DNA from 2 places in the Rhodococcus sp. FW305-130 genome. Region 2 is predicted to be linked to the other one. Evidence: riboswitches for the same ligand, from Rfam matches in the RefSeq annotation. Region 2 holds a riboswitch; the other holds the start of a gene.

Region 1 (7,829 bases), on a different contig from region 2:
GAAAAGGTAGACACCCGGGCTTCGCGGCAGGTTTGCGGCGAAGGACCGTTTGGCCCGCTGATGTGAGGAAATGTTGGGCAGGTAGTCGACGAGTTCGCTGTAACTGTGGACGCCTTGGTTCCCGACTCTGTCGATCAACCCGTGTAGGACGTCGACGGTCGCACGCGCGTCGTCGAGCGCGCGGTGCGTCGGTTGGGTGGTCACCTGGAAGAGATGGGCGAGTGCGGAGAGTTTGACCGAAGGCGCCTCGTCGCGGGTGAGCACGCGCCTGGCGAGCTTCACAGTGCACAGCACACGGAACGCCGGCCACGGGCGTGCGCTGCGTGACGCCGCTGCTTTCAGGAAGCCGATGTCGAAGGGCGCGTTGTGTGCCACCAGCACCGCGCCCTCGGCGAATTCGAGAAAAGCGGGTAGGACACGTTCGATGGGAGGTGCGCCGATCAGCATGGCGGTGGTGATTCCGGTCAGTTCGACGATGTACGGCGGAATCGATCGGCCGGGATCGACGAGTGTTGCCATTTCACCGAGCACTTCGCCACCGCGGATCTTGACGGCGCCGATCTCGGTGATGGAGTCCTGGTCGGCGCTTCCACCTGTGGTCTCGAGGTCGACGACGACGAACGTCGTTTCGCTCAGCGGTGTGTCCAGCTCGTCGAAGCTCAGTTGCCGCCCGACGTCGAACTTCTCCCCGTCGGAGAACGGGGACGGAGACGGAAATTCTCGGGCCGAGGCGGGACTCACACCGCAGACAGTAGAAGGACCCCCCGACACGAATTCGAGATTGCATACGCGGAACCCGGCTCACTCCGACTTCCATTGGGAAAGCAACGGATTGACCCCCGACAAAAGTACGAGAGACGAGGATCACACTTGCGGTGGGAACTCGCGAATGCGGACTCCTACCTACTTACCGGTAGGGCGATTCGTGAGGGTGTTGCTACGGCGATCAGTCGCCGAAACCGCCTGATTGATCGAAACGGGTTCTAGTTTCAAGTAATCGGCGTTGAACTGCATGGAAGATCGGATTGTCGGGTTTGGTGACCCTTGCCAGTGGGTAGGAAGCGCAGGTTTGCGGGCCAGGTGAGCCTCGCCGAACAGACCTGTTGTTATCTCTTCGTGACCCGTCCGGCGTATCGCGGGCGCGGCAGCATGATTTCCGGCGAATCGGGCGCGATTGTCACGAAGCGGTCGACATCGTCGCGATCATTTCGTAACCTTCCTGAGACCTAACGAAGTCTTGCCGGACCAAACAGGACCGGCATCGTCAGGAACCGCCTAATCGGGATCTCCGCGAGGAACCCGAACCGGGAACCCAAGTTTCCACTGGGGTGAATCCCGCCTGGGGTGCAGCACGCATGATCGCTGCGGACCACGCGGGTAGGGCTGATCTTCCCAGCCCGAACCCGTCAGCTAACTCGGTCGGCGGATGAATGGAAGAAATGGAGCACCCCTTAAGTGGCGTCACAGAGTTTCAAGCGTTCAGCGCAGTTGGCAGTAGCCGGCGCGCTCGCAGTCGGAGCATTTGCCGCAACCGCTGCACCTGCCTCGGCAGACCCCATCACCATCCCCGGCGTCGGCACCTTCGAGGTTCCGGGCGTTTCTATTCCTCAGTTGCCGGTCATCCCGGGCATCACCGACATCGCACCGGCCGCTCCGGCCGCTCCCATCTCCAGTGTTGGTGAGCAGGCAGTTCGCGCCGCAGAGAGCAAGCTGGGCTCCCCGTACGTGTACGGCGCATCGGGCCCGGACGCATTCGACTGCTCCGGTCTGGTCCAGTGGGCATACAAGCAGGCTGGTCTGAACCTGCCTCGCACGAGCTACGACCAGGCCGCAGCCGGCGTTGCCGTTTCACAGTCCGATCTTCAGGTCGGCGACGTGATCTCCTTCTACGGCGGATCGCACTCGGGCATCTACGCCGGCAACGGCAATGTCATCCACGCGTCGACCGCTGGTCAGCCCGTGAAGCTCGCACCGGTGTCCTCGATGCCGTACGACGGTGCTCGCCGTTACTGATTTCTGAACACGCTCGACGGCTGTCTCCGGTAGACGGTCGGAACGATCCGCCGCTGCAAGGCGGCGGAGCTCGGGGGAGCTCCGGATCTTCGAATGTGGGCCTCGAATCTTTGATTCGAGGCCCACATTTTCGTTTCGCGACAATTCGCCCGGTACTTCACCCCGACACGCCTACCGGCGAGTAGACACAAACGTATGCCGTTCCGTAACCTTATCGAGACATTGCGCGGCCGAGACAGGTACTGTGGATAGTTGACAGCCAGCTAACAGATCGTCGACCGGTCCCGGTCGACGTCGCTTCACCGAGACGGAGAGTTGCATTCCGTGGTTTCATCGAAAAACAACAGTCGAGTACGCGCCGCATTGGCAGTGGGAGTGCTGGCGTTCGGACTCGTCGCAGGGCCTTCGATGCAGGCCGGTGCCGACCCCGTCATCACCAACCCCACCGAGGCGCTCGACAAGCTCGGTGAACTCTCCCGGGTATCCGAGCAGACCAACGAAGCGCTGCACAACGCACAGATCGACCTCGACGCGAAGCTGGCGGTCGCGAATGATGCGGACGCGCGTTCGGCAGCCGATCAGGGTCTTCTCGACGCGGCTTCGGCACGTGTCGCCGAGTTCGCTCCGGCGGTAAACCGTATTGCCACAGCGAATTACCAGGGTGCGCGGACCAATCGCCTCTTTGCGTTGATGGTGAGCGACTCGCCGCAGCAGTTGCTCGATCAGATGTCCGCGCTGGACGTGATTTCCAACGACGCGGCAGTGCAGGTCTCACAGTTCAACCAAGCCACTGCCGAAGCGCGTGCCGCCTCGGAAGCATCGAAGCGTTCGGCCGAAGAAGCGCGGACCGCCGCCGATCAAGCCCGCGCACTCAGTGACGATTTGCAGCGCAAGCAGAGTGAACTGCAGACGCAGATCGCCGACGTGACCAAAGCTTTCCAGAGCCTCACCGACGACGAGCGTAACCAACTGAGCGGTACGCCATTCCCGCCGGACGTCGATCTCAGCAAAATTCTAGCTAACTTGACGCCTGGTTCGGGTGCTGCTGCTCTGCAGGCAGGCCTCACGCGGATCGGTGACCCGTATGTCTGGGGCGCGACCGGCCCGAACGAGTTCGACTGCTCAGGTCTGGTCGTATGGGCCTACAAGCAAATTGGGAAGACTCTGCCGCGTTCGAGCCAAGCGCAGGCGCAGGGCGGTGTACCGGTGTCGAGGGACCAACTACAGCCCGGTGACGTCGTGACTTTCTACAGCGACAACTCGCATGTCGGTATCTACGCCGGCGACGGAAACATTCTGCATGCGTCGACGTTCGGCGTACCGGTGAAGGTTCAGTCGATGGCAGGCATGGAGTTCTCCACTGCGCGTCGTTACTGACGGCTTGCTGCGCCCGAGCGGCGTGTGGCCAGCCGCCGTGAAGCGTCGAGTCGAGTTCTCCTACACTCGGCACCGTGCCGACTGAACCGATGACGACGCCCGACGTCGGCGCAGATCGACCACGCCGTTGGGAGTATCCAGCCCTCGTGGCGCTCGGCGTTGCCGTGGTGCTCGTTCTAGGGTTGACGATCTTCCTGACGAACAGGTCCGATTCCGACGAAAATGCGGCCAGTGAGCAGGACGCCGACCGCACCGCGCAGGTACAAGCATTTCTCGATGCATGGGCTGCGGCGCAGATGTCCGACGATCCGTCGGGGCTGGCGAAGTTCGTCGACAGTGCCGCGGCACCCGGTGTGCTCGAAGCGGAAGTTCGACGAGCCACCGCTGCGGGAGCGCTCGACTTTGCCGACTGGGGATACGAGATTCCCAGCGGCGGCCTGACACCGGCGCCGCGAACCGGTGCACCGGACGGAGACGTCGAGGTCTGGAATGCACAGGTTCTGTTGCGATACGCCCTCGACGGCGTTGACGCATTGCCCACTCGCAAGGCAGTGTCCATGACGCTCGCGAAACGCGGCGATCAGTGGTCGGTTCTTGCGGACGGGTCGATCGTCGGACTGGACGGAGCCCGAACGGCGGGCGAATCCTGGAACGGCCCTTGGGACTTCGGCCCGCTGGCCGTCGCCGAAAATACCGCGGGCAATGCACTCGTGATCGGTCACCCGGGTCAGCAGGCGTTCGTCGACGCTTTGGCGGCCGATGTGGACTCAGCCATCGAGAACACGACGCAGTTGTGGGGGCCGTGGTGGTCCGAGCGCGCGGTGCTCATGGTGGCGGGGTCCGCGGAGGAGTTCACCGCACTGGTCGGCTCCCATCACGACGGCGCTTCGATTGCCGCAGTGTCGGTCGCGGATGCAACGGCGGACGGGTCTTCCGACGTGAGCGGCCAGCGGGTGGTCTTCTCACCTGCCGCGGCTTCGAGGCTGACCGACATCACCAGGCGAACGGTGTTGCGCCACGAGCTCATGCACATAGCCGCCCGATCGAAAACCCGTGACGGGTCGCCGATGTGGGTGTTGGAAGGGTTCGCCGAATACGCGGGAAATCGTGGATCCTCGCGGGCCTGGGGTGAGATCGCGCCGACTCTGGCAGCAGCGGTCCGCTCCGGCGATACTCCGACAGAGTTTCCGGACGACACACAGTTCGGCGGTGTCCCGGTCGTGAGTTCACTGGCGTACGAATCGGCGTGGTCTATCAACGCGTATATCGCTGATCGATTCGGCGAGGCGAAGCTGACCGACCTCTTTCGCGCCCTCGCCTCCGGAAAGATGACGGCCGAAGACCTCGACTCGCGGATCCGAGCGGTCCTCGGCGTCGGAACCGAGGAACTGCGAGTCGGCTGGGTCGACTGGACCAACAGCCATCTGGGCTGAGCAGTTCGCGGCTGGGTCAGTTGCAGCGGCGAGGTGAGCTTCGCAAGTCTCGAAGCACTGCGTGCCCTTGTCACGACTCCAAGCACAGCGTGCCCTACGGTGGACGGATGCGCCGGACCCTCTTGGTGACCAACGATTTTCCTCCTCGCCCCGGAGGTATCCAGTCTTATCTCCACACGTTTGCCGGGCACCTGCCGGCGGACAAGTTGGTGGTGTACGCACCGCGGTGGCGGGGCGACTCGCACAAGAAGTTCGATGCGGCACAGCCTTTCGAGGTCGTTCGGCACCCGACGACACTGATGCTGCCGTCGCCCTTTGTCGCTCGTCGGGCCGCGAAGCTGGTCAAGAAGCACGACTGTGAGTCGGTGTGGTTCGGTGCGGCAGCGCCCTTGGCGTTGTTGGCGCCGGTTGTTCGACGCGCCGGAGCGAGCCGAGTGATCGCGAGTACTCACGGCCACGAGGTCGGGTGGTCGATGATTCCCGGTGCGCGGCAGTCGTTGCGTGTTATCGGCGATCACACGGATGCGGTGACGTTTGTCAGCAAATACACCCGTGGACGGTTCTCGGCGGCTTTCGGCCCGCAAGCGGCGCTCGAGCACCTTCCGTCCGGAGTGGACACGTCGGTGTTCCACCCGGACTCGGTCGCCCGCGCAGAACTGCGCAAGCGATACGGGCTGGGGGAGCGGCCCACGATCCTGTGCCTGTCGCGGCTCGTGCCACGCAAGGGGCAGGACATGCTCATCAAGGCGCTGCCGACCATTCGCAAGAGCGTCGACGGGGCGGTACTGGTGATAGTCGGCGGTGGACCGTACGAGGACCACCTCCGTCAATTGACACGTAAGACCGGGATGGACGATCACGTCGTCTTCACCGGCACGGTGCCCGCCGCAGAGTTGGCGGCTCACCACACGATTGCCGACGTGTTTGCCATGCCGTGTCGCACGCGAGGCGCGGGATTGGATGTCGAAGGACTGGGAATCGTCTACCTCGAGGCCTCGGCGACCGGCGTTCCGGTCATCGCCGGCCGCAGTGGTGGCGCTCCGGAAACCGTGCAGCAGAACAAGACCGGGCTCGTGGTCGACGGCACCTCTGTTCGCGACGTCGCCGAATCCGTGATCGAGGTGCTGTCCGATCGTGATCGAGCGGCCGCGATGGGAGCCGCCGGCCGGGCGTGGGTTGCCGAAGACTGGAAGTGGGACACGCTCGCTTCGAAGCTGCGTAATCTGCTCGGCTGAGCCACCGGGACTCGAACGCAAACGGCCCGCACCGAATTCGGTGCGGGCCGTTCGTTGCGGCTGCGAGAAGCTGCTTGCCGAAAACCTACTTGGCGTAGATCTTTTCGATGTCGGCGGCAAAGCTCTCGTGCACGACGTTGCGCTTGAGCTTCATCGTGGGCGTGAGTTCGCCTGTGTCCTCGGAGAAGTCGACCGGAAGAATGCGGAACTTCTTGATCGCCTCGGCGTGTGAGACGAGCTTGTTGGCCTCGTCGATGGCGTCCTGGATTTCACCGACCAGTTCGCCGTCCGAAACCAGGTCGGCAGCTGTGGTTCCCGCGGCCTTGTTGTTGCGCTCGTTCCAGGCGGGAAGTGCCTCGGCGTCGATGGTGATGAGAGCGCCGATGAAAGGCTTCTGGTCGCCGACCACGATGGCCTGGCTGATCAGGGGGTGTGCGCGAAGGGAATCTTCGAGCTGAGCGGGGGAGACGTTCTTGCCGCCTGCCGTGACGATGATTTCCTTCTTGCGACCGGTGATCGTGATGTAGCCGTCCTTGTCGACGGTGCCCAGGTCTCCGGTGTGGAACCAGCCGTTCTCGATCGACTCGGCGGTCGCCTTCTCGTTGCGCCAGTAGCCGGTGAAGACCACCGGTCCCGAGAGGAGGATTTCGCCGTCTTCGGCAATGCGAACGGAGTTGCCGGCCAACGGCTTTCCGACAGAGCCGACCTTCTGTGCGCCGATGGTGTTGACGGCGAACGCTGCGGTGGTCTCGGTCAGTCCGTAGCCCTCGTAGATCGTGACGCCGATACCGCGGAAGAAGTGGCCGAGTCGAGCGCCCAGGGGTGCACCACCGGAAATGGCCAGCTGGCACTGTCCACCGAGTGCAGCGCGCAGCTTCGAGTACACGAGCTTGTCGAAGAGGGCGTGCTTGGCCTTGAGAACGATGCCCGCGCCGCCCTTGTCCTGAGCCTCGCTCCACGCGACCGCGGTGTCTGCGGCCGCGTCGAAGATCTTGCCCTTGCCGTCACCGTGCGCCTTGGCGCGTGCGCTGTTGTAGACCTTCTCGAATACGCGCGGCACCGAGAGGATGAAGTCGGGCTTGAACTCGCCGAACGTCGGAACGAGGTTCGGGATGTCGCTCGTGTGTCCAAGCGCTGCACCGGCATCGAACGACGCGATGCTGACTGCGCGAGCGAGAACGTGCGCGAGCGGCAAGAACATCAGGGTGCGAACGCCGGGAGTCTTGAGCAGCGTCCCGAGGTTGGAGTCGAGGATGCCCTTCGACTCCGCAATGAGGTTGGAGTGCGTCAGCTGGCAGCCCTTGGGTCGGCCAGTGGTGCCCGAGGTGTAGATCAGGGTCGCGGGATCGGAGGCCTTCAGTGCAGCGACGCGGGCGTGGACGTCCTCGTCGGAGATGTCGGCGCCCAGTGCGGTCAATTCCTCGACGACACCCTTACCGCCCGCCGCGGCATCGATCTGGTAGACCGTGCGCAGCGCGGGTGCGGCTGCAGCGACGTCCTTCACGGTCGCGGCGTGCGTGTCGTTCTCGACGATGAGGTCGATTGCTTCTGAGTCCTCGAGAATCCAACGAACCTGCTCGGCTGCGGAGGTTTCGTAGATCGGAACCGTCACGCCACCGGCTGCCCAGATGGCGTAGTCGACGAGCGGCCATTCGAAACGCGTCGCCGACATGAGGCCGACGCGGTCGCCCTGCTTGACGCCGATCGCGATGAGGCCCTTGGCGACTGCAGTCACCTGGGCGGCGAAATCGCCTGCAGTGACATCGACCCA
Region 2 (7,829 bases):
TCCTCATCATCACGATTCCCTTCGGAATCGCGGCATTCCGCATCGGCATCTACGCACTGTGGCCGTTCGGTAAGACCGTCGTCGACAAGCCGACCGCTGGCGTCGGTTCGATGATCGGCAATGTCATCTGGGTGATCATCGCCGGTATCTGGTTGGCGATCGGACACATCGTCACCGCCGTCGCGATGGCGATCACGATCATCGGAATTCCGCTCGCGGTCGCGAACCTGAAGATGATTCCGATCTCGCTGATGCCGCTCGGCAAGGAGATCGTCGACGTGGACCGCGTCAATTATGCATAGCCGTGGACCGCGTCAATTACGCATAGCCGTGGACCGCGTCAATTACGCGTAAGCGGGCCCGGAGACAGAAGAACCCGACCACTGCAGGTGCTGTGGTCGGGTTCTCTCGTATCAGGTCGGATCAGCGGCCGAGGCTACCGAGTCCGGGGAGGTTACCGAGCGAACCGGTACCCGTTCCCGGGTTGCCCGGATCAACGGGGCCGACCGGACCCTCGGAGACCACGATGGTCACACTCGAAGCGCGCGAAAGCACGCTCTTCGCAGTGATCTCGACGGTGACGCTGCCGACGGCCGTGGGGGTTCCCGAGATGGTGCCGTCCTGTGCGAGGGTCAGTCCGCCGGGCAGAGCACCGTTGGTGAGCGCAAAGGTTGCCCGGGTATCAGCGGCAGTGAGCTTCTGCGAATACGCCTTACCGACCTGAGCGGCAGGCAGTTCAACGGTCGCGGGTAGCGGGTACGCAGCAACGACGGTCACCTTGCCCCCGTTGGTCGTCGACGCGATGGCGCCGGTCGAGGTGTCGAGCGCGAGGTTTTTGACCTTCTCCAGTGCCGGAACCTTGGTATCGGTCAGAGCGGTGGTGGCGCGGGTCGTCAGATCGACCGACCACAGGTGTCCGTTCATGACGTCCGCGACATATGCAATGCCTGCAGCAGCGTCGACGACCACGCCGTTGGGAATCGCGGTCGGAGACAGCGTGGTCTTCGACAGAACCGCGCCGGCCGGGGTGATCGCCCACAGGTTGGTTGCCCGGGTGTCGGTCATGTAGATGTTGCCGGTGTTCGTGTCGACATCGACGTCGACCGGGTAGAGGTTGTCGGCACGCACGATCGACTTGAGTGCTCCGCCCTTGCGTACGTCCGCCTGCCACAGCGTGCGGCCGTAATTCTCGTCGAAGAAGTTGGTGTCCGCGATGTAGAGAAAGCCGCGGACACTGTCGAAGGCGAGCTTGGTCGGCGTTGCCGACTTGTCGACCAGAATGCTCGACACGGCGTCGGCGGCGTTGGGGTCGACGACTCGGATGTTGCCGGACTTGTAGTCCGAGAAGTACGCGCGGTGTGTTGTGGGGTCGACGACGACATCGTTGATCTGCGGCCGCGAGCCGTCGGGGTTCTTCTCGCTCAGCGTGACCGTCTTTTCGACCTTGCCGGTCTTCGTGTCGACAATCGAGATCGCGCCGCCGTAGGAGGAGGACACGTATGCGCGTCCGAGGTCCGAGTCCACGGCAAGTGCCGACGGGTAACCGACGACACCGTCGATGGTGCCGACGGACTTGCCGGTGTTCGTGTCGACGACGGACAACGAGCTGGTCGGTCCGCCGTACTGCGTGATGTATCCGCGGTGGGTTGCCGAGTCGACGACGATGTCGCCGGGCTGGGTTGCGGAATAGCTTCCGACAACACCGTGTGTCGGATCCTCGGGTGAGGCGTGTGCAGCGGGAGCAGTGACGGCCAGGCCGACAGCAGCAGCGGCGACGGCGAGTGACGCGGTGACCGCACGCCGACGGTATTGCAGTTTCATGAGGGGTGCCCTACTTCTTTGGAAGACTCTGCGAACCCTGCCCATTCGGGGCAAGTCAGGCAAACCTAACCTAAGTTTCAATCTCGATGTTGAGACACAGGACACATCTTCGACCTGGATCGGCGCACCTCTCACTCGGCCGGAATTCCATTTCCACATAACGTGTGACCTTGCTCACATTACGGGTGGATAACGGAACGGACACAACCGGACATTCACTCAGGCACCCCCACCTACCTGGGAAGAGTCTCCTGCGCTTTGTGTGACGCGTTGTACGTCCTTCGCCACGCCGCGTTATCAAATGGTGACACGAGAGACTCGAGCCGTTACCGTCGTTTTCGGCCGGGAAACTCGGCCACCTCCGGCCCGCCGCGCCAAGCCTTGTCCCGCGGGTACCGGACTTCCGACAGAGCATTCCAGGGACGAGGACGGGGGACCCAAAGTCCTCTGTGAGAACAGAAAAGTTCTCCAGTGGACACCGGTTCGATCGCAAGACCGAATCTTGGGGTGAAGCCAGACCCTTTCCAGCCAGGAAAGGCGAGGCCGGGCGACCTCTCAGCCCGAACCCGACAGCTGACCTCGCAGGCGCGTGTGGAGAGGATTTCGACCATCATGAGCGGACGCCATCGCAAGCCCACCACCACCGGTCGCACTGTCGCCAAGGTCGCCGTCACCGGCGCCATCATGGGCGTAGCAGGAATTGCAGCCACCGGAACCGCAAGCGCTGCCCCCGACTCCGACTGGGATCGTCTCGCCCAGTGTGAGGCCGGCGGAAACTGGGCCATCAACACCGGCAACGGTTACCAGGGCGGACTGCAGTTCTCCCCCAGCACGTGGAACGCACACGGCGGCGGACAGTACGCAGCCACCGCAAACCAGGCCACCCGCGAGCAGCAGATCGTTGTTGCCGAGCGTGTTCTCGCAAACCAGGGTTGGGGCGCATGGCCGTCCTGCTCCTCCAGCCTCGGACTGAGCAGCGGCGCCACCGAGCGTTCCGCTCCGGCCACCACGGCTCCTCAGGCAGCTCCGGCTCCGGCACAGCAGGTCGCTCAGACCGTTGCACACCCGGTCGCTGACGCCATCGATCAGGCAATCGCGTTCGCCAAGGCCAACGGCATCCCGGTCGACCCGCAGATCCTCGCAGTCGCCGACACCGCGAAGACGTTCCTCAAGTAACACCGGTAAGACTGTCCGCTCGGACGCTCGAACATCAAGAAGGCCCGCACCGAATCGGTGCGGGCCTTCTTCGTGTCGAGTTGTTATCGGTTGATGACGGTGTGCGGGTGTACGTAAGGAAGTGACTCCACCGGAACCGGAAAGGTGGTGTCCTCGCCGAAGGGTGAAAGTCCACCTGCGCGGGTCGATGACAATTCGGTCACTGCGTGATCTCCGTCTGCAGTTTCCGGCCATCCTGGATCTACATAGTGTTGCTTCGAATTGTTGGCCACGAAGTCATTTTGACAGGACGCCGTTACGCCGTACAGACCAGGTCTCTAATCTGATACCTGATGACCGAAACACGTGGCACCCCGGCGGGCAGTTCCGCAGCCGAAAGTCTGACCGATTGGCTCTCGGCGCGCAGTGACGCCGAGTTGACGGAGTTGCTGCGTCTGCGCCCCGATCTGGCCGTACCGCCGCCGAGCACGATGGTGGTTCTCAGTGGTCGGGCGCAGCAACGCGCGTCGGTCAGCCGAGCGGCGGACGAACTCGACACCCTCGATTTCGGTCTTCTCGAATTGTTGGCACTGGCTGGCGCCGAGGAAACTCCGATGACGCGGGCGGAGCTCAACAGTGCAATCGCCGAACGCGCCCTGACCGGCAAGGGCAAGGTCACCAAGAAGGCCGTCGACAAGTCACTGTCGAAGATGCGTGCGTCCGCCCTCGTCTGGGGTGTCGATTCCATCAGCGTCGTCCCGGCAGTCATCGGGATGATTCCGTGGCGTGTGGGGCGAGCCCTCGAACCTGCCGAGGCGATGACCGAGACCGAGATCTCGGCAGCCCTCGACGCTCTGGACACCCGCGAGCGGGATCTCCTCGAGACTCTCGCCAACTCCAGCCCGATCGGTCGCACCCGCGACGCCGCCCCCGGAACGCCGCCTGAGCGCCCGGTTCAGCGACTGCTGGCGGCCGGCCTGCTGCGGTGGCTCGACGAGCAGACCGTCGAGCTTCCGGCGACGGTTCGTCAGGTCATCCGCGGCGAGCCGGTTTTCGATCCGACGACGCTGACCGCACCCGTCATCGGGGGCGACAAACTCAAACCCGCGGACGTGAACGCCTCAGCGGCCGGCGAGGCGCTCGAGTTGGTACGCCAATGCGAGAGCGTGATCGCTGTTCTGGGCGCAGCACCGGCCCCAGCACTGCGAGCCGGTGGACTCGGTGTTCGAGAACTACGACGCGTGGCCAAGACGGCCGATCTCGACGAAGCGCGAGTGAGCCTGCTCGTCGAATTGCTCTCGGCAGCCGGACTCATCGCCAGTGGAACGCCCGACCCGGCGCCGGTCTCGGACAACGCGGACGAATACTGGACGCCCACACTCGCCGTCGACGGCTGGCTCAACGCGTCCACAGCTCGTCGGTGGGAGGTGCTGGCGTCCGCCTGGGTCGACGTACCGCGAGTTCCGTGGATGATCGGGCTGAGGGATTCCACCGACAAGCCCATCGCGGCGCTGTCCGAGGAAGGCCGGGCCCCGGCGGCTCCGCGCGATCGCCAGGCCATTCTGGGACTACTCTCCGAACTCGACAGTGGCCAGACTGCATCGGCCGTCGAGGTAAGTCGACTACTGGCGTGGCGACGCCCGCGATGGAGCGGGCGCCTACGGACGTTCGCAATCGAGCGGACTCTGGACGAGGCCGCCGCGCTCGGACTGGTGGCCCGCGGCGCGTTGTCGTCACCTGGACGAGCTTTGCTGCACGGCGGGCACGCCGAAGCCGAAATGCAGTCCGCGCTACCCGAGCCCATCGACTACATCCTGGTCCAGGCAGATCTGACTCTGGTTGCGCCCGGCCCGCTCGTACCGGACCTGCTCGAGCAGGTGAGCCTGGTCGCGGACATCGAGTCGGCAGGATCGGCGTCCATGTACCGCATCAGCGAGGACAGCGTGCGTCGTGCGCTCGACGCCGGTCTGACGGCCACCGAACTGCATGCGATGTTCGCCTCGAAATCGAAGACGCCTGTTCCCCAATCACTTTCGTATCTGATCGACGATGTCGCCCGTCGACACGGGCGACTGCGTGCCGGAGTGGCGGCGTCGTTCATTCGATGTGAGGACGCATCACTGCTGGCGGAGGTCCTCGCTTCGGCGGTGGCGGAGCCCCTGGCATTGCGCGCCTTGGCTCCCACAGTCGCGATTTCGCAGGCCCCACTGCGCGAGGTCCTGGCCGAGCTGCGCGCAGCCGGATTCGCGCCGGCAGGTGAGGACTCCTCGGGCACGTTGGTCGATCTCCGCCCACGCGGGGCGCGTGTACCGAACCGTCGCAGCCGACCGGCGTCGCGAATGCCCGCGAGCCCGTCGGCGGATCAATTGGCGTCGTTGGTACGCACGATGCGAGCAGGTGACCGCGCGTCCGCCCCGGGCCGTGGTGGTGTCCGGACGGACGGTTCGAGGGAGAACAATGCCGCCACCATCGCGTTACTGGCCACAGCGGCCCGGGACAATTCGAGCGTCAACATCGGCTATGTCGACGCTCAGGGGGTAGCGACTCATCGCATCGTCGACCCCGTCAGCGTGGGCGGCGGACAGCTGGACGCCTTCGACCCGGCAAGTGGTGCCGTACGCCGTTTCACGTTGCACCGCATTACTTCCGTCAGCCCCGTCGACTCCGGAAAAAAGTAGCAGAAAAGAAGCAACTGGCTTTTTTCTGTAAATGAAGTATGGTCGAGGTCAGTTTGTGATTGCCACTTCGAAAAATGAGGAGCGACAATGGCTGACAAGGCGCCGGGAAAGAACATGAAGAAACCCGCTCAGTCGATCAAGGAACGCCGCGCGGAAAAGCGGGCGAAAAATACGGAGTCTTCCGAGTTCATTCGTAAGCGGAAGCGGAGCTGACAGCACAGTCCAGAGGAAGACGAGCTGACTGCGAAGCTGACCAATGCCTGCCTCCACCGACACCCTCGTGCACCTGCACGAAACATTCAACCTGTTCAAGTCACGTAGTCGAGGAACTGATGCACGCTCGCGCGGCTACGCAGCGGGCATGACCCTTGCATCACTGTGTGTCCTCGACGAACACGCTCGGCAATCCGGAATACTTCTTTCGGATTTACCGCAGAAAGAGAATCAACCATCGTGAAAAGAACAATCCACACCCTGGACCGTATTCAAACGAGACTCGAATCGGAGCTTGATTCCACTCCGGGTGATTCCGAAAAGAATATCGGTTATAGATCCGGAATTTCCGAAGCTATTACTCATGTAATGGAAATGCGGAAGTCAGTGGTCGCGCAGAAATAGGAGGCGCATCAATTAGGCGCTCATCCCAATAACTGTCGCACTCCACCCACCAGAAAGACGACCTGGTCCTCGTAGAAGTCGGCAAGTCGCTCCGGCGCGAGCGGCTTGCTGCTTCCGCTCCAATCGTCCGCCCGGCTCAACGCCTGGAGGAAGCCCATCAAGGCAACCGCCCAGCGAGTCTCGAGCCTTTCGGGATCGGTAGCAGGAAAGCTACGACGGACCTGGTCGAGAAGATGATCGCGAAGGTGCAGCTCGGTCGCCTCGAGGGCTGGATGGCCCGGCCGTGACATCTGCGGCTGCGAAATCTGCGTGACGATTCTGATCCATCGCATTCCCCGCGTGCGATGGCGAAGAAGCAGTGTCTTGTATGGCGCCGTGACGGCCCGCACCAACGCTTCGACCGTCGGCGGCTCCTTGTCGGCGGCTAGGGCGTCCACGTTCGCGCTGATCTGATCTCGCACCGACGTTCCCATGTCCAACAGCACCGCGGCGACCAGATCCTCCTTGGTGCCGAAATGGTAGTGGACGGACGACGGTCCGAGACCGGCCGCCGCGTTGACCGCGCGCAGCGAAACTGCATCCAATCCCTCTGTCGCGAAAAGCCGTTCAGCAGTTTTGAGCAAACGCAGACGTGTCACGTCGCCTTGACGGTTCTGCCGGGAGTCGGTCATACGAACGAGCTTCGCACGGGCTCGCCGAACTTCTCCGAAGCGCTGACCGCGGAGTCAGAGTGATTCACGGTGTGCTCGCACCCTGTTGTCGCGATCGACCCAGCCGTGGGCGCGTGCGTAGTCCACCATCGCGGAGAACTTCTGCCTCCACTGCGCGTTTCCGACCTGGGCCGCGATGGCTTGTTCCAGGTGAGCAATGTCGAGCCAGACATGATCGTCCTCGAGTTCCCCCCACGGTTCCAATGCCCGACTCAGAGTCTCGGATTGATCGTCGCCGCCTACGACGACCGAGAGACTGGTGAAGTCGTCGACCCCGTTCAGTTCGACGGTCGAGGAGGTGGGGGTGATTGTGACGTCCAGTTGCATGACCTCTTTCAACGCTCCTTCTCAAAATGCCTGGTTCAGTTGATCGACTTGGAACAACCTTAGACGACATGATTACGCCAGATAGCGTTGAGCTACAAGTGATTACCAACCTCCCACTGTGCGGGAGATTCAACTTATTGGATCAGTTGATCCATGTTAGACATCTCCATCAGAGCGAGTGATCCAAATCACTCCCCTGTCGACAGGAGATGTCATCGTGTGGTCCGCATCGTCCATCCGCTTCGGAGCCTTCCTCGCCCCGTACCATCCGCTCGACGCCGATCCCGCCCTGCAACTCAGACGCGACATCGACCTCATGACACACCTCGACCACCTCGGATTCGAAGAAGCGTGGATGGGTGAGCATCATTCGACCGGCGCCGAGATCGTGCCTGCCCCGGACATGTTCATCGCGGCCGCCGCAGAGCGAACCGAGCGCATCCAGTTCGGCACAGGCGTGACGTCCCTGCCCTATCACCACCCGCTGATCACGGCCGACCGCATCACTCAGCTCGATCTG

What was found. Region 2 has a riboswitch for cyclic di-AMP ahead of AC3WQS_RS03685 (transglycosylase family protein). Riboswitches for the same ligand answer to the same signal wherever they lie in the genome.
Region 1: it holds a riboswitch for cyclic di-AMP, as region 2 does, so the genes downstream of both, AC3WQS_RS17800 (C40 family peptidase) here and AC3WQS_RS03685 (transglycosylase family protein) in region 2, are expected to answer to the same signal.

What each region holds. Positions count from the first base shown of each region.
Region 1 covers NZ_JBYTAP010000005.1:336,878-344,706, forward strand. The annotation lists gene AC3WQS_RS17795 (DEDD exonuclease domain-containing protein) at 1-741, opposite strand, end outside; cyclic di-AMP (ydaO/yuaA leader) riboswitch at 1,263-1,441, shown strand; gene AC3WQS_RS17800 (C40 family peptidase) at 1,456-2,013, shown strand; gene AC3WQS_RS17805 (C40 family peptidase) at 2,338-3,390, shown strand; gene AC3WQS_RS17810 (hypothetical protein) at 3,465-4,823, shown strand; gene AC3WQS_RS17815 (glycosyltransferase family 4 protein) at 4,931-6,058, shown strand; gene AC3WQS_RS17820 (AMP-dependent synthetase/ligase) at 6,144-7,829, opposite strand, start outside.
Region 2 covers NZ_JBYTAP010000001.1:754,857-762,685, reverse strand. The annotation lists gene AC3WQS_RS03695 (YccF domain-containing protein) at 1-302, shown strand, start outside; gene AC3WQS_RS03690 (YncE family protein) at 424-1,821, opposite strand; cyclic di-AMP (ydaO/yuaA leader) riboswitch at 2,216-2,425, shown strand; gene AC3WQS_RS03685 (transglycosylase family protein) at 2,434-2,997, shown strand; gene AC3WQS_RS03680 (hypothetical protein) at 3,081-3,269, opposite strand; gene AC3WQS_RS03675 (helicase-associated domain-containing protein) at 3,330-5,654, shown strand; gene AC3WQS_RS03670 (hypothetical protein) at 5,742-5,867, shown strand; gene AC3WQS_RS03665 (TetR/AcrR family transcriptional regulator) at 6,293-6,943, opposite strand; gene AC3WQS_RS03660 (hypothetical protein) at 6,998-7,309, opposite strand; gene AC3WQS_RS03655 (LLM class flavin-dependent oxidoreductase) at 7,527-7,829, shown strand, end outside.